Regions from separate parts of the Parabacteroides chongii genome, predicted to be linked through region 2. Evidence: riboswitches for the same ligand, from Rfam matches in the RefSeq annotation. Region 2 holds a riboswitch; each other region holds the start of a gene.
The links. A riboswitch is a leader RNA that binds a small molecule or an ion and turns the genes downstream of it on or off. The one in region 2 is predicted to bind cobalamin.
Positions count from the first base shown of each region.

Region 1 (5,456 bases), 1.9 Mb from region 2:
ATTATTATCACCAAAACTACCACCGTCCAGAATATAAACACCTGTTACTTCTTCCGGGATCTCTACATCCGGTCCATTCTTATCGTCATCATCACTACAAGAAGAAAAAGCCAGCACTGCACAAGCAAGACAGGCAAACCAATAAAAATTCTTTTTCATTTCTAATTACATTAATTGTTTGTTAACCAAAATCTATTCTTAATACACAAAAACAAGCCCTCCCCGGAAAGAACGTCCGGGCATGGGGTAGTACTTTATCACATCATAATTTATATTACCGACATTTATAATATCAAACTGCAACCGCAAAGAACAGGAAGCAAAAGTAAACGATCGATTCAGCGAAATCGTTTGTTCCGCATAACGATCTATCAGATTCCTTCCTATATTTTGGGGACTTGCATAGCGGTCTCCTACCACGGTCAATAAATAAGACACATTGACCCAGGGCATTTGGAATGCCACAGATACATTTCCTGAATGCCGTGGAGTATAAGGTATTTGATCCCGATAATTCTTCTCAGTCCCGTCTGTTATATCTATCGCATGTTGCCAGGAATAAGAAGCTTGTCCGGATAAAGAAATATTTTTCCATAAAGGAACCTCTGCCGACAAGTTGACATCAATTCCCCCGATTGAAACTTCCCCCATATTCATCATTTTCCAGATGAACATAGTCGGTATGGCAACGATCTTATCACTCACACGATTATAATAACCATCCACAAATGCATTCAGATAATTAATAAAAGGTAACGAACCACTCCAGGTCATTCCCAGGTTATATTGAGTTGCACGCTCCGGTTTCAAATTGGTATTTCCCATCCGCAGATAATACAGGTCATTAAAAGTCGGAACACGGAATATATCTTTATAAGAAGCTCGTAAACGGAAATTATATTCAGGCATAACCCTCCATGATAAACTGACTGCCGGTGATAATCGTTTACGGTCAGACGGCTTGTCGCCTCTTTCTACTTTCTCGGTTATATAAGTTCCCAATAAACTGGCTGTAGCAGTCAATCTTGTATCTTTATATTGGGCGGCCAAAGCCGTTAAAGAAGTATATCTTTTTGGGAAAGGACATTCCGGAATGGTATTATCCAATGTATTGATGAAATAATCTTCAGCCAAAGAAAACGAAAGATGATCTGTCAGCGAATATAAACCGGATACGGAAAGATAATATTCCTTTTGTGTATACCGGTCATCCTGTCTTCCCGACTCATACTTATTATCAACATCCAAATGGCGCATCCAGGAGTAATTATATTTGGCCTGTGCCTGCAAAGCGAACTTTTCAGTTATACGATTCTCATAACGAGCTTGTGCAAAGGCATTCCGATCCCACAAGCGTTCACCTGAATAATCATTGTAGAGAATTACAGACCCTGGCAGTCCTCTGTGGGAATCAAAATAATATCCTTTCATCGACAGCGTACCGGCTTTTCCCAAATCACCTGCAAAATTAAGTTCTGTACGCCAGGATTCGATATCACTGTTATTTCTTTTCTTCTTTTCTACCAAGTCACCGTTCACTAAGGTAAACGGATAATTACCATCAGCCCGCAAATAATCGCCATGCCAGGAGGCATACCATTTTTTACCGAACTTCTGCTCATAACGTAAATAAGGATTCACGAGACCGAATGACCCCGCTTTCAATTGAGCTTTCAAATGGAAAGGAGAAGATGTAAAGTCCGGAGAACTAGTCTTCACACTCAACGCCCCCGCCGATGCATACATCCGGGCTGTCTGGAAAATATCGTCGGTCTGTCCGATCGAAAGTGAAACCATTTCTACATTATCCAGTGAGAAGCGGCTGATATCGACCTGTCCGCTCTGGGCATCCGTTATCGTCACGCCATCATAGCTGACGGCTGTATGTTGTGCACCCAGGCTGCGCACAGAAACAGTCTTCAGTCCTCCTATCCCACCGTAATCCTTTACGGTAGCACCGGAGAAACGTTTTACCGCTTCCGACAAGTCCTGTATCCCCAACCGTTCGATGCCGGCACGATCCATCACCTGCAAAGGAGCCGCTTCGCGGGTAGTGGACGGACGCGCCTTCTCCACCACTTCGACACCTTTCAGCTGGTGATAAGCAGTCGTATCAATTGTCTGTGCATACACAGCAGGCACACACAGAAGTATACCAAACAGGCATACAATCATTTTAACATATAATGTTCGCATATCTTCAGGTCTATCAATACCTTACCCGAGGTATCGCATCAACAGAATGATGGCAGGTTTTCTGGCTCGTTCTCCCATGATCGGCCGCCTTCCCAACTTTGCAGTCAGTGGCAACAAGATTTGCCGGGGTTACAGAACTTACAGCTACGGGTACAGTTCCGGATTCGCACCGGATTCCCTTTTACTAACGGATAGTGGAAACTAAGCCGTTACACCATAATTCGATGGCAAAAGTACTAAATATATCGGAAATCCCTATTATCCGACCTGCCACTTTTCTATAATTGTGGGTCTGGGCACTAATCAATATCCGCCTTCTTTTCTGACTGATTATCGAAATGTTTATCGTACTTTTACATTAAACATCTGATTTACCTGTAAATAATAAAAATTCGAGTAGTTCGTCAGGAAGGTAATAGAAAGGTTAATCGATACATTGATTTTTACTACCTTGCCATGATCATTTCGGTCGGTTACAGGGTTTCTTGCAAAAGAGGTGTACAGTTCAGGCAATGGGCAATAAAATAATAATAGAGATTAAACAAATATATGTAATTATTCTTTACGGAAGATATTTAATCTGGATTATTTTTTTACATGACACGCTACGCTTCAACTATGGTCACCCACCCTCCCTACCCTCTGTCTACTGTTAACTGCTCTGTCAGTAGCAACAATATTTACCGAATCTATAGAACTGCATTGATTTTTTACTCTGTAAGCAGCGCTGGAACTCCATCCATCATCTTGAATTTCGGGATATTCAAAGGGACTTCAAATTCACCAGCATATTTTTCGTAAAGAGATTTTGCAACAACAACCGGGTCTTCAGCACTTATATGAGCAGGAAAAACAGTTGTCTCCCTCGTCCAATCTTCTTGTAACCGTAAGAGATCATCCGTATAATGACGACTATCCCATTTCGTACCGTCAGCTAATGATTTGTCTATCGAGTTATAAAAATGTCTCCATCTACGCCCGTAATAATCACGCATCATTCCTGACCATTGTTTAGCTGCATAATCATTAAGTTCACCATCAAATGCCCAAACTGAAATAATTTTACGGGCATTCCATTCATATTGTTTTTTCTCATCTTGTGTGTGTCCCCAGCGTTTTGCTCTTTCAAGCCATGCCCCCAACAAAAACTCTGAATTAGTAGCCAATTGCCGATCGATATCGTTTATTAATTCATCCATCTTTTCATAAGCAGCTTTCAAAGCATCTCGATCTTTATTTAGATAGGCTGTAATAAGTTTTCCATAATAAAGAGGCGCTAATAAACCTAATGCATGCCGTGTCACGTTCACAATATCGAATTGATAAGTTTTCTCTTTACCTACTTCATCTGAGATATCTAAAAAAGATTTCCAAATCAATGCGAAAGTCTTATCAGGTTTTGCAGCCTTATAAGTAAATGACGGTTGGGCCTGTAGGATATTTCCATGATTCTGATTCTGCTGATAAACTGTTTGATGTAATTTACCCCAAACTTCCCGAGCTTTAAGAAAGTCTTTCCCATAACGCCGTTTAACAAATCCACTAAGCCACTCCGTGATATCAGGAATGGAAGTACGCCAAATCATATCCGATTGAAACTCGTCAATAACAGGATTATAGCAAAGACCTTCCATAGCATATCCAATTCCAGCCATATTACCCGAAGCTTTCCCTCGCTGTTCAAGGGCTTTACGCAGATCCGCGGCCATAATGTCAAGCCCTCCATGTAAACTAACCTGTCCTCCGAAATTCTGGATAATACACCAAATCCACGGTTGACCGAAAAAGGCATTTTCAAATTTAGGCCAGCCCGGCGTCACATCGCAATATAAGTCAAGAATCAGTAATTTACCCTGTGGAACACTCCGGAAGAACGCCTCGGCTTGCGATGCTTGCCAAAACTCCGTATTAAAATGAACGAAAGGCCAACTTTGCAACATCCAAACAGCTTCGGAATCGACAGACTGCATAGATTGATAGATAGATGATCCCATTTTGCGTATAAATTCGGGATCATTATTCTCGGGCGGCATTTCAATAAATGGATCCGAAGCATAAAGATGATTAGTTCCGAAAAGTTTCGTTTGCTCTTCGAGAAATATTTTTCCAATTTCAATAAAATACGGATCAGCAGGATCAACAAAATAAGTCGGTTCAAAATTAACCCATGGAGATAGTTTGACCAGCTTAGCATTTTTATCAACGTCTTTCAATTTACGCGGGACGTGTCCACTAAATCCCTGTAAAACGGGGGTCATTCCAAGTTCACGTTCCCGTTTGAGAATTTTCTTTTGAAGTTCAATATGATCATCGATCCACGAATTAGGAAGCGGTCCTGCCCAGCGGTCGAGACACCCCATCCAACCAAATGGCAAATAACCGGGTCCAACATAGAAATCCTGCATCTGTTCCTCTGATAAACCTAGACGTTTTCCAACATTCCGCCAAATACCTTCCTGACCAGTCACCGCTAAAGGAACATTAATACCGTAAAGAGCCATCAGATCAATCATCCATTCCCAATCGTTCCAATCCCACCATGCCAATGTATAAGCAAATGTGCAATAATTAAAATAATAACGGTATTGATACAGAGATACAATCCTTACGACTTCTGCTATTTGGGGTAACAGATCTGGTATGTTCAGTTGTCGATCACGAAAAGTGATCTGACAATGACAGTAATGTTTCAAATACCAGTTTAGTCCCGAAGCCATCGAAACGCCGTTGTTGCCACGAATCACGAGGATTTCATCATCACTTTGCAGTTCGAAAACATCTAAATCATTATCAGAAGGAATTTCTTCAAACCGAACTTTGTCTACAAGTTCTGGAACAACTCTTTTCAGAAGATTATCCGCTGCCACGACAGAATCACTTGTATGCAGACTATGCCCGGACACACAACTACTAGTCGTAAACATTGTAAAACTCGAAAAAGCACTAAGAGCTCCAATACATGTAATGCTTTTTGTCAAAAAATCCCGTCGAGAAAGATGATAACCATCATAATAAAGTCTATTTTTCGTTTTGGTTATTATTTTTTTCTTTTCCATATATGAAATATTATGGTTGTTCAATAATCTTATAAATATCAAACAGGAACTGTGGCAAAAGTACATTCTTTTATGGCGGAATCGACCCACCATTTCACCCCGAATATTGTATATCAACGTTGTACACAAGTACAAGAGAACAGAATGATCACTTTTGACACAGCTTCCTTTTATAAAAACTAAAAGATCTCTACTTTTTAGTTT
Region 1 is NZ_CP120849.1:2,219,556-2,225,011, reverse strand. Features, by position in the region: gene P3L47_RS08335 (DUF5074 domain-containing protein) at 1-159, opposite strand, end outside; gene P3L47_RS08330 (TonB-dependent receptor plug domain-containing protein) at 199-2,196, opposite strand; cobalamin riboswitch at 2,231-2,430, opposite strand; partial or broken gene rhuM (RhuM family protein) at 2,584-2,715, shown strand; gene P3L47_RS08320 (alpha-N-acetylglucosaminidase) at 2,907-5,252, opposite strand; gene P3L47_RS08315 (RagB/SusD family nutrient uptake outer membrane protein) at 5,450-5,456, opposite strand, start outside.
Region 1: another riboswitch for cobalamin. It lies ahead of P3L47_RS08330 (TonB-dependent receptor plug domain-containing protein); the one in region 2 lies ahead of P3L47_RS15335 (ABC transporter substrate-binding protein).

Region 2 (5,456 bases):
CACCAAACAGAAAGAAATTCAGGATCTTCATCACTATGCCGTCTGTAACTTGATCCCAAAGGCTGGAATTTATCAGATGAATCTGCTTGAATCGCTGGCGCAGTCGGCTTCCATCTATTCACCGGAAGAAGTGGAGTCTCTTTATACTGAAACGAATAAAAAGATAGAGGAGATCAGCTGTCATATTTCAGGGGTGTTGGTAAGTGCACGGGAGTTGTGCAAGTCGGGACACCAGAACTGGGAGTCGGTTCAGTCGCTTCGCTATCATATGAACCGCCTGAGCGGTATTATAGAATCTGCCTAGTTTTTGCAAAACAATATCGGAATAGATCGTATCTGTGAATATCCCCTTCATTTCCGGATGCTGTCAAGCCTCCGGATTATGGAGGGGATTATTGTATGATCATCAGTGAGAAATAGGGGTACACTTTATCAGCTATGACTTTTCTGTCGGACGTGTAATATTCTTTCTCTGTCCCCACATTTTCAAAGTAATGGAACTGTGTCTGCGGATGCTTGCGGATACATTCGTGTACGGCATCTACGCATTGTGACAGTTTCATGATGACGATAACATATCCGGCGTTTATCTTTTCGCTCAGTTCTGCGGCAGAAGGTGTACCGGGAATGACAACGATTTGCTCTTCCTGTTTGACGATATGCAAGCCTGCCAAAGCTCCGGCAGCAATGAAAGCCGGAATACCGGCAATGCGTTGTACGGCAATCCCTGCACCTGTAAATTTATCGTATAGGTATTGTATGGACGAATAAAATCCGGCATCGCCTTCGGCAACGATAACGATCTGTTTGCCTTCCACATATTGGGTTGCAGCTTCGTTGTAGAGGGTATCGTAGACTTTCCAGGCCTCCGTACGGTCTTTGCTCATGGGGAGTATAAAGCAGTGGATAGCCGTTTCATTTATCTCCAGGGCGCGTACGATATCAGCGGCACGTGAAATGCTCTCGCGTTGTCTGTTGCGGGTGGCGGGACAGTAGATAATATCTGCTTTCTGGAGTTGGCGGAGACCTTTCACCGTGATAAGTTCCGGTTCGCCGGGACCTAATGATACAAAACTGATCGGATAAGTCATTTTATTCTTGTTCTTTTATTTGGGATGCAAATGTGCTGAAAATAGTGTAAAGTTGCAAACTTCTTATTACTTTTGCGCTCGAAATCGGTTCTGTAAAACTCCTGTCCATGGAGACAGATTAAAAGGGAACCGGGTGTAAATCCCGGACAGTCCACGCTGCTGTGAAGCTTTATAAACATCCTGATAATACCTTTTGCCACTGGTCTTTGCGATCGGGAAGGCATTCGGGATGGAAGTAAGTCAGAAGACCTGCCATTTTTTTGCATAACGATTGTCCTCGTGGGTTTGGACGGTTTGTGTCGGATAAAAACAAATAGAATATGAATAAGTATTTAGTCGGTGGCTGCCTGTTAGCGTTAATGGCTACATCGTGCGCATCGAAAGGAAATCAGCAGGAGAAAGAGAATGCATCGTCGCAACAAACGATTACGACGGATAGGATGGTCCAGGTTAAACCTGAATATGCCGAAGGTTTTCAGTTGACCTATGCCGACGGTTATGTCCTGGTAGATATACATGACCCGCAGAATGAAGAAAGCACGCATTTCCTGTATGCATTGGTTCCCCGCGGGACGAAGCCGGAAGGTCTTCCTGCTGATTATACGGTGATCGAAACACCTGTGCGCAGTGCCATTTGTATGACCTCCCTGCAGCTCTCCAATTTCATTAAGTTGGGAGCGGAGGATAAGGTGGTCGGTATCACGAGTACGCGCCATCTGTTTAATAAGACTATCAATGAACAGTTGAAGGAAGGAAAGACAGCGAAGATCGGGATCGAAGGTAATTTCGATAATGAGGTGATTATGAGTATCAATCCCGACCTGATCCTGATCTCTCCCTTTAAACGTGGCGGATACGAGACGATGAAAGATGTCGGTATCCCTCTGATTCCTCATCTGGGATATAAAGAAATGACACCGCTGGGACAGGCTGAATGGATTAAGTTTGTCGGTCTGTTACTTGGGATGGAGCAGGAAGCCAATGATAAATTCTCAGCTATAGAAAACCGCTACAACGAACTGAAAGAGCTGACTGCCGAAGGTAAAGTGCAGAGACGTCCTATCGTGTTCAGTGGCGAAATACATGGTGGTAACTGGTATGCGGTAGGAGGGAAGAGCTTCCTTGCACAGCTTTTCAAAGATGCCGGCGCTGATTACTTTTTGAAAGACGACGATCGCTCCGGCGGTGTGACACTCGACTTCGAGACGGTTTATAACCAGGCGGATGAAGCCGATTACTGGCGTATCGTAAACAGCTATCCGGGAACATATACTTATAAATCACTGAAAGATCAGGATCCCCGTTATGCAGACTTCCGTGCCTTCAAGGAAAAAGGAGTGATCTACTGTAATATGCGGGAGAAACCTTTTTACGAAAGTATGCCGACCGAGCCGGAAGTGCTGCTGGCCGACCTACTGCATATCTTTCATCCGAGCCTGTTACCCAACCATACTCCTGCCTATTATGATTTGCTTAAATAGTTTTTTTGCGCAGACAGCCTGCGCCGACCGATGCATGCAGCATGAGCGCCCCGTCTCACACATCGTGAGCGCCTCGGCTCATGCAACCTGCGGGCCTCGGCTCATACAACATGAGCCGAAGCGCTCATGCGACGTGAGCAAAAGAACGATTAAAATAACAATAGAATGAAATACTCAAACTCTCTTCTGATGTTTCTGATCTTTGTCTCCATCGTGGTTCTGCTGTTTCTGAACCTGGTGCTGGGATCGGTATCCATTCCCTTCCATTCGGTTTGGAATATCATCTGCGGCAATGGTGACGAACCGGTCACCTGGCAGAATATTATTTGGAAATCACGTTTCCCGCAGGCTTTGACGGCTTTGGTTGCCGGAGCCGGATTGGCAATCAGCGGGCTTCAGATGCAAACCGTATTCCGTAACCCTTTGGCGGGACCTTCTGTGTTGGGGATTAGCTCCGGTGCAAGTATGGGAGTCGCCTTCGTTGTCTTACTGAGCGGAAGCCTGGGTGGCGTGGCGTTGAGTAAGCTGGGCTTTATGGGGGAGATTGCCTTATCTATTGCGGCCATAGTCGGTTCCTTATCTGTCATGGCACTGATCGTTTATGTCTCGCAGAAGGTAAAAGGGAATGTGACGCTATTGATTATCGGAGTGATGATCGGCTATGTGGCAAATGCTGTGATAGGTGTGTTGAAATTCTTTAGTGTGGAAGAAGATATCCGTGCTTATGTAATCTGGGGGCTGGGAAGTTTCTCACGTGTCTCCGGTAATCAGATGATGCTTTTCGTGGCGATTATGGCTATCCTGATCCCCCTTTCGTTCCTATTAATAAAGACATTAAACCTGATGCTTCTCGGCGACGGTTATGCCCGTAACCTGGGACTGAATATCAAACGGGCACGCCTACTCGTTATCACCTCTGCCGGTGTATTGACTGCTATCGTGACCGCTTACTGTGGTCCGATCGTCTTTCTGGGACTTGCTGTTCCTCACCTTTGCCGTGCCATTTTCCAGACATCCGATCATCGCATATTGATGCCCGGTGTCTTATTTGTGGGGGCAGCCCTGGCATTGGCTTGTAACCTGATTGCACGTATGCCGGGATTCGAGGGAGCTTTGCCGGTCAACTCGGTAACCGCATTGGTCGGTGCTCCGGTCGTTGCTTCCGTATTATTCCGCAGACGTAAAAACGAACTGAACGAATGAGTATGAAAGAGGCAACTATTCAGATAAACGATCTCTCTATCGGCTATCATTCCAAGAATGATACAAAGCTGGTAGCTAGCCATATAACGACAACAATCTACAGTGGCGAATTAACCTGCCTATTGGGAGCCAATGGCGTCGGGAAGTCTACTTTATTACGTACCCTGTCCGCTTTCCAGCCTCGTATATCCGGCGAAATAGCACTACTGTCCCGCGATATACAGGACTATAGTGACAAGGAGCTTAGCACTATAGTGGGAGTGGTACTGACAGATAAGTGTGAGATCCGTAACATGACTGTCCGGGAACTGATCGGGATGGGACGTAGTCCGTACACCGGCTTTTGGGGACGGTTAGGGAAAGAAGACAAGCAGATCGTAGAAGAATCTATCTCCCTGGTCCGTATCGAGAACCTTGCTTCGCGCATGGTGCACACCCTTTCTGATGGCGAGCGGCAGAAGGTTATGATCGCCAAAGCGCTGGCGCAGGAGACACCTGTCATCTTTCTCGATGAACCGACGGCTTTTCTCGATTTCCCCAGCAAAGTCGAGATCATGCAATTGTTGCATAGTCTTACCCGTTCCACCAATAAAACGATTTTCCTTTCCACTCACGATCTCGAACTCGCCCTTCAGATAGCTGATAAGATCTGGCTGATGGATAGGGAGAAAGGGATCAGTACCGGTACGCCCGAAGACCTGGCATTGAGTGGTTCTCTGAGCGGTTTCTTTGCCCGTAAAGGGATTATCTTCGATATGGAAACCGGATTGTTCCGTATCGACAACCAATACGATAAGAAAATCCGTCTTGTCGGTGACGGCCAGAAATATGCAATGGTGCGTAAGGCTCTTTTGCGAAACGGCATTTATGCCGGTTCTGAAATAGAATCGGAGAGCTGGATCGATGTCGGTGATGCCGCAACATCTGCCATCACCCTTTATTTTTCGAACGGGCAGCAGCGACAGGTTGCTTCCATCGAAGAATTATTGTTATCTCTGTAATCTGCATGCCATTGTGTATCATTATGTAAATAGCTCAATTATTTCCAGAGATGAACGTTCGTTATTATCTCCGAATAACAAAACAAGCCCGGCCATTTTTCGGCTGAGCTTGTTTCGTTATATGATTATATTCTTCTTAATGCCAGCTTTTATAGCGCATTAACTGTCTTTTCATCCAATCCGGTGCACTCCATAATGGAAGCTAGGTCTATACCTTTCTTTTTCAAATTAGCAGCTACAAAAAGTAAGCTTTCCGCTTTGCCTTTTGCTTCACCTTCTGCTAGTCCTTCCGCTTTGCCTTCTGCTAGTCCTTCCGCTAGTCCTTCTGCTTTGCCTTCCGCTAATCCTTTTCGGATGGCGCTGTTGTAAATTGTTTTTTCTACGCTAATGCCATCCCAGAAATGTTCGTAGCCGGCCAACTGCTCTTCGGTAAAGGCAGATTCTTCCAGTTCGTTCAGTGCTTTGCTTATCTCCGGATTGGAAAGCAATTCTTCCGGAACCTTACGCGTATTCTCGTTGATCTCCGTCAGGTAACGAAGCCAGAGCACCTGCATTTTTTTCTCAGCATAATTATGCGGAGTGAATTTGGGAAGCTCTACAAAAATGAGCTGAAGTCCGTCGATCACCTTGTCGCTGTGCTCTACATGCACCAGTTCATAATGGTGATAATAGCCTTCCAG
Region 2 is NZ_CP120849.1:4,109,308-4,114,763, forward strand. Features, by position in the region: gene P3L47_RS15325 (hypothetical protein) at 1-304, shown strand, start outside; gene cobI (precorrin-2 C(20)-methyltransferase) at 393-1,091, opposite strand; cobalamin riboswitch at 1,160-1,362, shown strand; gene P3L47_RS15335 (ABC transporter substrate-binding protein) at 1,412-2,572, shown strand; gene P3L47_RS15340 (iron ABC transporter permease) at 2,738-3,775, shown strand; gene P3L47_RS15345 (ABC transporter ATP-binding protein) at 3,778-4,776, shown strand; gene P3L47_RS15350 (Rpn family recombination-promoting nuclease/putative transposase) at 4,926-5,456, opposite strand, start outside.

Region 3 (5,456 bases), 2.2 Mb from region 2:
TTTGCGTGATTACTTTTCGGTAAGATACGAATTAGACATCTTTTTGGCCAAGCCCAAAGCCTTTTTCCGGAGTTTTAATGATAACTAAAAGATAGCCAACATCATATTTGGTAATCTCTTTTGTTTCACGTAAATTTGTGATAAAAGAAACAGGATTATGGAAATGCAACGACGACTTTATCCGATAGGGGTACAGACTTTCTCGAAGCTTCGAGAGGGGAATTATGTGTATATTGATAAGACTGAATATGTTTATCGCATGACACATTCAGCTTCGAATTATATGTTTTTGAGCCGTCCACGCCGATTCGGTAAGTCGCTGCTAACTTCAACGCTCCATGCCTATTTCGAGGGACGCAAGGAGTTGTTTGAAGGGTTGGCTATGGAAGGGCTGGAGAAAGAATGGATAACCTATCCGGTACTCCACTTTGATGTCAGCATGGCGAAGCATGTGGATGAAGCCCGTTTGAATCGGATGTTGGATTTTCTCTTGTCGGGATATGAGGATCGGTATGATTGCCATATAGAGGAGAAAGATGTTAATATCCGGCTGGCGAATTTGATACAATGTGCTTACAAGCGGACAGGGCGGCAAGTGGTGGTGTTGATTGATGAATATGATGCGCCGCTTCTCGATGTGATGCATGAAGAAAAAAACTTGCCTGTGTTACGAAACGTGATGCGTAATTTCTATAGTCCACTGAAGGCTTGCGATCCTTATCTGCGCTATGTCTTCCTTACCGGTATTACGAAGTTTTCTCAATTGAGCATATTCAGTGAACTGAATAATATAAAGAATATCAGCATGGACGATTCCTATTCCGCCATTTGCGGTATCACGGAAGAGGAGATGTTGACGCAAATGAATCTTGATTTGGAATTGCTTGCGAAGAAGATGCAGATTACCTGTCCGAAACTTGTTGCACGTTTGAGGGAGAATTATGACGGCTATCATTTTACTTACCCCTCGCCTGACATCTATAATCCTTTCAGCTTGCTGAATGCTTTTGCGGACGGTAAAATCGGTTCTTATTGGTTCGGCAGTGGTACACCTACCTATTTGATCGAGATGCTGAACAAATACCATGTAAAGCCTCAGCAGATCGGAGGTCGGAAAGTTATTTCCGAATCGTTCGATGCGCCGACGGAACGGATGACGGACATCACCCCGCTACTCTACCAAAGCGGTTATATCACGATAAAAGATTACTCCGAACTGACGGAACTTTATACGCTCGACATTCCCAATAAGGAGGTACGTATGGGGCTGATGAAAAGTTTGTTGCCCGGTTATCTTCACCAACATACCGCCGATGGTCTTACAACGGTTGCGCTTCTTTTCGAGGCGATAGCCGGAGAGCGGATGGACGATGCCCTTTGTTTATTGCAGACTTTCCTTTCCACGATCCCAAAATGCGATAATACCGATTACGAGGGGCATTACCAGTCTTTGCTATATACCATATTCAGTTTGCTTGGTATGTATGTGGATGTGGAAGTACGTACCCCCCGTGGTCGTGTGGATATGGTGATGCGGACGAAAACGACACTTTATGTCGTGGAGCTAAAACTCGATAAAACGGCGGATGCAGCCATGAACCAGATAGATTTGCGGAATTATCCCGAACGTTTTGCTTTGTGCGGGTTGCCCGTCGTGAAAGTTGCCATCGGTTTCGACCGGGAGCGACATACTATCAGCGATTGGCAGATAAGGTTCTAATCACTCCAACAAGAAAATAAAGATTTTGTACAAATCTAGTAAAAATGTATTATATTTGCGACATGCATTGTTCCGGACCTGTATCCGCAGGAAAGGATTAAAAGGGAATCGGGTGAAAATCCCGGACAGTCCCGCTGCTGTAAGCTTCATAACGGATTGGGCAACACTAGTGCCACTGACGGAGAAGTTGACAGATAACAGTGGACAGTGGACAGTTTAACTGTCAATTGTCAACTATCAACTGTCAACTGAAAAGTTGGGAAGGCGCTCAAACCGGAAGTAAGTCAGAAGACCTGCAAGGCATACTATTTCGACGGCTTCGAGGAAAGGCCGGAAGAGAACAGGAGACAGATTGTCGTCTCCACTATTCTTACTCCCGTTTCCCGTCTGGCTGTCTGAACATTTTTGTTTTTAATTATTTTGCCATAATAATTAGGAAAAGAGGCATGGATCGGTTTGCGGGATGAGCTCCGTAACCGGTGCATGCTTTCCTTTTTAATGAATGAACAGGATGACAGTAATACTTGTTTATTATAGGAAAAGTGCGTTTATTTGCAAACATAATTAATTAACAACAGGCAATATGAAGAAGGTTACAGGTTTAGTTTTGGTTATTTTGATGGTATTCATAGCCGTACCGGCAAAATCCCAGTTGAAGTTTGGGGTAAAAGGTGGTTTGAACATATCATCCGTTCATATGAATTCCGATATCCTGAAAGCGGATAATGTGACAGGATTCCAGATCGGTCCGATGATCGAGACTACTATTCCGTTGATAGGCATAGGCTTGGATGCGGCCATTCTCTATTCACAGAAAGGAGTCGACATGAAAACGGAGGGAACAGTTACCTCGACAAGTATGAAAACAGATTATTTGGATATCCCCGTCAATTTGAAGTGGAAGTTCGGTATTCCTTTGGTAAAAGCCTATCTTTCTGCAGGTCCGTATGTAGGTTTCCGTGTAGGAGGAGATAAAATTTGGAATGTTTTGGGTGAACAGATTAAAGCGAAAAACTTTAGCGCAGGCCTTAACTTCGGTGTAGGAGCGGAACTGATCAGCCATTTGCAGGTCGGCATCAATTATGGCTTGGGACTGACTGATAATTACAGCTCGGATAAGTTCGATATGAAGGCGAAGAATCGCGGCTGGTCCATTACTGCAGCGGTTTTGTTCTGATAACAGAAAGAAGATATGGAGGGCCGGGCTTTAACAGTCCGGCCTTTTTTGTTACTTTTGACCTCGTAAATGAAATATGCAGATGTCATACTACCCTTGCCGCTGGAAAATAGTTATACCTATAGTATCCCTGCGGATTTGGAGGCTGCCGTAACTCCCGGTTGCCGCGTCATTGTTCATTTCGGTAAGAAACGTTATTACACGGCTATTGTAATGGAGGTGCATGAGCGTAAACCGAATACGGACTTTGAAACGAAAGATATCTATGCCTTGCTGGATGCCAGTCCGGTATTGCGCAGGCCGCAGCTCCGTTTCTGGAGATGGATTGCCTCTTACTATATGTGTAAATTAGGGGATGTCTATAAGGCGGCTTTACCTTCCGGACTGAAGCTGGAAAGTGAGACAGCGGTGACTTATAATGCCGATTTTGTGGCTGACGGTCCTTTGCGTCCCAACGAGCAGGCTGTATTGGATGCCTTCAAAGGCGTACTCAAACTGACCGTATCCGAACTGGAGAAAAGAACCGGTTTGCGTAATGTCGTGCCGATTGTGGCTTCCTTGATGGCGCGCGGCGCTGTCGAGGTCAGCGAAGAGATGAAACGCGGATTTGTGCCGAAGATGCAGACATTTATCCGGCTGTCGCAGGAATATGCCAGCGAGGAACGTTTGCAAGAGGTTTTTGCTGATTTTAAGCGGGCAAAGAAACAGGAACTTTTGCTGGTCTGTTTCTTGGATTTGAGTCATGCCTTAAATCCGTCGTTGAGTAAGGAAGTTTCAAGAAAGGAGCTGCTGGAACACAGTGGCTGTTCTGCTGCCATATTGGACGGGCTGCTGAAGCGGGGTGTTTTGGAAAGCTATGAAAAAGAAGTCGGACGCTTGCAGGTGCCGGTATGCCGGTTGCAATCGCTCAGTCCGCTCAGTCCGGCACAGGAAAAAGCGTACGGTGAAATACACGATGTATTTACATCTAAAGAGGTTTGTTTGCTTCACGGCGTTACTTCGAGCGGAAAAACGGAAATCTATGTCCGACTGATCGACGAGGTCCTGAAGATGGGCAGGCAGGTTTTATATATGCTTCCGGAGATAGCCATCACTACCCAGATCACGGAGCGGCTGGCTAAATTGTTTGGAAACAAACTGTTGGTATATCATTCTAAATTTTCCGATAATGAACGTGTGGAGGTTTGGAACAAACTTCTTCACGGTGGAGAGCCAATGGTCGTACTGGGTGTTCGTTCCTCTCTCTTTCTCCCGTTTAAGGATCTGGGACTAATTATCGTAGATGAGGAACACGAAAACACTTACAAACAGCAAGATCCGGCACCACGCTATCATGCCCGCAATGCCGCGATCGTATTGGCTGGAATGCATGGGGCAAAGACTTTACTGGGATCGGCTACTCCTTCGATCGATTCCTATTTCAATGCAACGACCGGCAAATATGGACTGGTCGAACTGACTACCCGTTTCGGCGACTGTCTGATGCCGGAGATTATCACGGCCGATATAAAGGAGCTGAAGCGTAAAAAAATTATGAAGGATACGCTTTTCTCTCCTTTGCTGGTTGAAAAGGTGAATGCCGCTATTGCACATGGTGAACAGGCTATCCTGTTTCAGAACCGACGTGGGTTTGCTCCGATGATCGAGTGTAAGAGTTGCGGGTGGGTGCCTCATTGTGTGAATTGCGATGTCAGTCTGACTTACCATAAATACCATAATCAACTGGTTTGCCATTATTGCGGATATACAATCCAGTTGCCGCCCCATTGTCCGGAATGTCAGAGTTCGGAGTTGAAAATGATGGGATTCGGTACGGAGAAAGTGGAAGAGGAGATTGCATCCCTATTTCCGGCAGCCAAAGTAGAGCGGCTGGATTTTGATACCGCCCGTACCCGTACGGCTTACGAACGTATTATTTCGGATTTCGAGAAAGGAAAGACGCAGATACTGATCGGAACACAGATGTTGTCGAAAGGACTGGACTTTGGAAATGTGAGTGTTGTCGGTATACTGAATGCCGATAACCTGATGAACTATCCGGACTTCCGGGCTCACGAACGTGCTTTCCAGTTGATGGTGCAGGTGAGCGGGCGTGCAGGCAGAAGGGATAAGCGGGGTACGGTTGTCTTGCAGACTTCCCAGCCGGAACACCCTTTGATACGGATGGTGCAGCATTTTGCTTATCAGGAAATGGTCCGTCTGCAACTGAGCGAACGGAGTATGTTTCGGTATCCACCTTATTACCGGTTGATTGTCCTGGTGCTCCGGAGCCGTAATGAGACGGTCTTGCAGGAAATGTCAGCAATATATGCGGAAAAATTACGTGTTCGTTTGGGGGAAAGGGTATTGGGACCTGTCACTCCGCCTGTGACCCGTGTACAGACATTGCATATCAAAAAGATCGTTCTAAAGATTGAGATAGCTGCAGCGATAGCCCCTGTCAGGGAAATCCTGGACGCGATTCATTCGGAGATGCAGCGCTATCTTCCTTTTAAACAGTTGATAGTGCACTATGATGTGGACCCGGCGTAAACATTAAAAAAACAATTAAATAACCAT
Region 3 is NZ_CP120849.1:312,570-318,025, reverse strand. Features, by position in the region: gene P3L47_RS01430 (ATP-binding protein) at 158-1,720, shown strand; cobalamin riboswitch at 1,771-2,035, shown strand; gene P3L47_RS01425 (porin family protein) at 2,304-2,897, shown strand; gene priA (replication restart helicase PriA) at 2,967-5,429, shown strand.
Region 3: another riboswitch for cobalamin. It lies ahead of P3L47_RS01425 (porin family protein); the one in region 2 lies ahead of P3L47_RS15335 (ABC transporter substrate-binding protein).

Region 4 (5,456 bases), 1.9 Mb from region 2:
CGGTGATATCGTCGTCGTGATAGAGGCGATGAAGATGCAGAGTAATTATAAGGTAAGTTCAGCCTGTACGGTACGTGAGGTATTGGTCAAAGAAGGAGATTCGGTAGCAAGCAACCAGGTTCTTCTGTTGCTGGACGTAATAACAGATAAAGAAGAATAAAATGGGAAAGGAACAGTTGTATAAGACCTTTGAAGAACTGGATAAGACAGCTTCGCAGGGAGGTGGTATTACCCGTATCGAAAAGCAGCATGAATCCGGCCGGATGACAGCCCGCGAACGGATCGATATGTTGCTGGATAAAGGGACGTTCAACGAATTGGATAAATTTGTGGTTCACCGCTGTACGAATTTCGGCATGGATAAGAATAAAATCCCCGGTGACGGGATTGTATCCGGCTACGGTAAAGTAGACGGACGGCAAGTCTTTGTCTATGCCTACGACTTTACAGCCTACGGAGGTACGTTGAGCGCGACGAATGCTGCCAAAATAGTGAAAGTTCAGCAATTGGCACTGAAAAGCGGTTCACCGGTCATTGCCCTGAACGATTCGGGAGGAGCCCGTATCCAGGAAGGTGTGAACAGCCTGGCCGGATATGCTTCTATTTTTTATCAGAATACGATGGCCTCGGGTGTCGTTCCTCAGATCTCGGCTATTCTGGGACCTTGTGCCGGTGGGGCCTGTTATTCTCCGGCATTGACCGATTTTATCTTTATGGTAAAGGATAAAAGCCACATGTTCATTACCGGACCGGATGTAGTCAAGGCGGTTACTCATGAGGAAGTGGGGAAGGAAGAACTGGGAGGTGCCTATACGCATAGTAGTAAAAGCGGTGTCACCCATTTTATGTGCGATACGGAAGAGGAAACATTAATGAGTATTCGTGAATTGTTGAGTTTCCTTCCTTCAAATAATATGGAGGATGCACCGGTCGTTTCCTGTTCCGACGATGTCCGGCGTGAAGATGAAGCTTTGCAGCAGGTGATCCCGGATGATCCGAATGTGCCTTACGATATCAAAGATATTATAGAACCGGTTGTCGATAATCATTATTTCTTCGAGGTAATGCCTCATTTTGCAAAGAATATCGTAGTCGGTTTCGCCCGCTTGGGCGGACGTTCGGTAGGTATCGTTGCCAATCAACCGGCATTTCTGGCGGGTGTGTTGGATATCGATGCTTCCGATAAGGCGGCACGCTTTATCCGTTTCTGCGATTGTTTCAACATCCCGTTGATCACATTTGAAGATGTTCCGGGATTTTTGCCCGGTTGCCAGCAGGAACATGACGGTATTATCCGCCACGGTGCCAAGATCGTGTATGCTTATGCGGAAGCGACCGTTCCCAAGATCACGCTGATTACCCGGAAAGCCTATGGCGGTGCTTATATCGTGATGTCGAGCAAACCGACCGGAGCCGATATAAACCTGGCCTATCCGATGGCTGAAATCGCCGTGATGGGAGCTGAAGGTGCTGTGAATATCCTGTACCGAAAAGCAACCGGCGAAGAAAAAGAACAGGCAATGAAAGAGTATACCGAGCAATTCTCCAATCCTTACCGGGCAGCCGAACAAGGATTTATCGATGAGATTATCATGCCGAGGCAGACTCGCTTCAAACTGATACAGGCGCTGGAGATGGCAAAGAACAAGAGCCTGAGCAATCCGCCGAAGAAACATGGCAATATGCCATTATAACGATTTGATTTTGTTGTTAGAATTTATGAATGGCAATCCCTGTCGACCGTGAGGCTGGCAGGGATTTTTTTATTGTAAAAAACTTATGATTAAATAGTTGTTATATCTTTTTATTTTGTAGTTTTGCCGTCGAATTGGTTCCGTATCGTCTGGTCGGATGATGTGGATTAAAAGGGAATCGGGTGTAAATCCCGGACAGTCCCGCTGCTGTGAGCTCCGTTCAACATTCTGAAAACAACTAATGCCACTGACGTTTGTCGGGAAGGCTTCAGGATGGGAGTCAGTCAGAAGACCTGCCGTTCATTAAAGGCTGTTTTTCTCGTGGGTTAGAAAAGTAGTTCGAAAAGAATATTTATCGTTTAAGGAGGTAACATTTATGGAGAAGCTTTGTGCGCGTTGTGGCGCGAAGTTATCAGGTTGTGACGGCTTTTCGCCGGAAGATCAGCATGTATTTACCGGTCTGGATCAATGCCAGCAGGTTTTTATCAGGGTCTATTATAAGGATTGCCTGTGCCCTTCATGTGTTCAGCATGTAAAGGATAATTTTTATGCTTTTGATATTTCATCTGCATATCTGAAAAATAAATAATTATGGAGTGGATAAGTGAACTGCTGTGGGGAGAGGGAATAGGGCATTCTATTCTTTTGTTATCGCTGGTGATCGCTGTGGGAATCCAGTTAGGCAAGATCAAGGTATTCGGTATCTCATTGGGTATAACCCTGGTGTTGTTTGTCGGTATCTTACTGGGACATTTCGGTTTTACCATTAATCCAGCCGTGATCCATTTCTTCAAGGAGTTCGGGTTGATCCTGTTCGTTTATTCTGTCGGTATGCAGGTCGGTCCCGGTTTTTTCTCTTCGTTCAAAAAGGGGGGGATGACATTGAACGGGTTGGCTTGCGGAATTGTTTTCCTCGGCGTTGTAACGGCCTTGGTCATTCATTTCATAACGGATATTCCCATGCCGACAATGGTCGGTATTTTGTCGGGAGCGGTAACAAATACACCTGGTTTAGGTGCGGCCCAACAGGCTTTTACCGATATGACGGGTACATCGAATGAAACGATCGCACTGGGATATGCTGTCGCTTATCCGCTGGGGGTTGTCGGTATTATCCTTTCCATGTTGTTTGTCCGCTACATTTTTCATATCAGTTTTGAGAAAGAGACAGAACAACTGGAAGCGGAGAACGATGTGCATAACAGTGAAGCGACTCCCATATCGCTTGTCGTGAAGAATCCCGCACTTTTCGGACGGAAGGTGATGGAACTCGGCGCTTTTCTCGAACACCGGCAATATGTGATATCCCGTATTTGGCGGAAGAAGAGCAATAAAGTCGAGATCGTGACCGGCAATACGATTCTGGATGAGGATGATAAGATATTTGTGATCACAACAGAGCATGACGCAGAGACTATAAAAACTTTTGTCGGTCCCGAAATTGAAATGGACCGTAAACAGTGGATCCCTGCTGAAAGTGCTTTTGTGAGCCGTCGTATTCTGGTTACCAAACCGGAGCTGACCGGTTCCCGTTTGGGTGATTTGCAGTTACGGCGTTTGCACGGTATCAATGTGACGCGTGTAAACCGTGCCGGAGTCGAATTGGTGGCTACTCAGGGACTGCAATTGCAGGTGGGCGACCGCGTAACGGTGGTCGGTAGTGAACTGGCTGTCGATAAGGTGAGTACGATATTGGGTAATTCGATGAAGCGTTTGAATGAGCCTAACCTGATCCCTATTTTTATTGGCATCGCTTTGGGTATTATTTTAGGTAGTATCCCATTCACTGTCCCGGGAATCCCACAACCGATCAAACTCGGTTTGGCGGGTGGTCCGTTGGTCGTATCTATTCTGTTGAGCCGCTTCGGATATCGTTATAAGTTGGTTACTTATACAACCCAAAGTGCCAACCTGATGCTGAGGGAGATCGGTATAACCATGTTCCTTGCTTGTGTCGGATTGAGTGCCGGAGACGGATTCGTGGATACGATTGTCAATAAAGGGGGATTTGCCTGGATCGGTTACGGTTTTATTATAACGATGTTACCGCTGTTGATTATCGGTTTTGCCGGCAGGTATTTCTTCAAACTGAATTATTTTACGCTGATGGGATTACTGGCCGGTAGTACGACCGACCCTCCTGCGTTGGCTTATGCGAATGCAACGGCAGGCAACGACGCTCCTGCAGTCGGATATGCGACGGTTTATCCGTTTACCATGTTCCTGCGCGTACTGACTGCCCAATTAATGATATTATTCTTCTGCTAAATTTAATAGATTTGGTTGTTAGAAAATTGTTCAATAATAATTTTAAAGCCGGAAGCCCCGCCGAAGTGATTCGCCGGGGCTTCGATCATTATAAGTAGAAGATTATTGACCACTCCCGCCCATAATATCCAGCAATTCGTTTGTGATTGCCTGCTGGCGGGTTTTATTGTATTGCAATGTCAGTTCCTGGATCAGGTCGTTGGCATTGTCGTTGGCCGTCTGCATGGCGAGCATGCGGGCGGCATGTTCAGCCGTGACGGTGTCGAGCAAAGTCGTGTAGATATGCAGGTGGAGAACTTTGGGCAACAGCAAAGCCAGTAGTTGCTCTGCCGACGGTTCCAGGATATAATTCAGCGATTCCTTTGCCGGGTCTGTCTCCGGTAAGGTGACCGGCAGGAACGTTTTTTCAGTCAGCACCTGCTCCGCCATATTCTTGAAATGATGGTAAAGCAGTTCTACCCGGTCTGCTTGCCCGGTAGTATATAAGTCCATCAATGCCGTAGCCAGCCGTGCTGCATCTTCGTAAGCCGGTTTGTCACCGATTGTCAGGAAGCTGTCGTCTGTCTGGTAACCTGCTTTATGCAGCTCGTCCGCTATTTTCTTTCCGACCGGATAAATGTGTACGGCGATACCGTCCGCCTCATATTGGTGGAGGCGGGCAGACAGCTCCTTCCATACGTTGGCGTTGAAAATACCGCATAATCCGGTATTGGATGAAAAAGCGACAATAGCGACCTGTTTCACCTTACGCACTGCTGTATAAGGTGAATTCAAATCATTCTCGGCAGACAAGGTCCCGCTCAGTATGGCGCTCAGCTTGTTCTCGTATACCAGCAAATGTTCGATAATCGTCTGCGTATGATGCAGCTTGGCAGAAGACACCATCTTCATGGCTGAAGTGATCTTCTGCGTATTCCGGATCGACGCAAGGCGAACTTTTATTTCTTTCAGTGATGACATATCTTTTTAATTGAAAATGGAGAATTGAAAATTGAAAATTAAATGTTGCTTATTGTAATTTTCAATTTTCAACTTTCAATTTTCAATTGTTTTGCCGTCTCTTCCAGGATATTACGGACTTCATCGTTTATCACACCGGATTTCAATACATCCAGTACGTCCTTCTGATGATTGGTGATCAACGTCTGAAGGAATGCCTTCTCAAATTCGTGTACTTTATTCAACGGAACTTCCTTCAACAAGCCTTGTGTACCGCAGTACAGGATTGCTATTTGCTGTTCCACGGGCATCGGGTTGTATTGGGGCTGTATCAGCAGTTGTGTATTCTTTTGTCCTTTATCGATCGTGAAGGCCGTAACCGCATCCATCTCGCCGCCGAATTTAGTGAACGATTCCAACTCGCGGAATTGCGCCTGATCGATCTTCAGTGTACCGGCCACCTTTTTCATCGCTTTCAACTGGGCGTTACCACCTACACGGGAAACGGAAATACCCACATTGATAGCCGGGCGGTTACCCTGGTTGAACAGGTCT
Region 4 is NZ_CP120849.1:2,197,066-2,202,521, forward strand. Features, by position in the region: gene P3L47_RS08230 (acyl-CoA carboxylase biotin carboxyl carrier protein subunit) at 1-160, shown strand, start outside; gene P3L47_RS08235 (acyl-CoA carboxylase subunit beta) at 162-1,694, shown strand; cobalamin riboswitch at 1,813-2,009, shown strand; gene P3L47_RS08240 (putative transporter) at 2,286-3,962, shown strand; gene P3L47_RS08245 (F0F1 ATP synthase subunit gamma) at 4,065-4,922, opposite strand; gene atpA (F0F1 ATP synthase subunit alpha) at 4,991-5,456, opposite strand, start outside.
Region 4: another riboswitch for cobalamin. It lies ahead of P3L47_RS08240 (putative transporter); the one in region 2 lies ahead of P3L47_RS15335 (ABC transporter substrate-binding protein).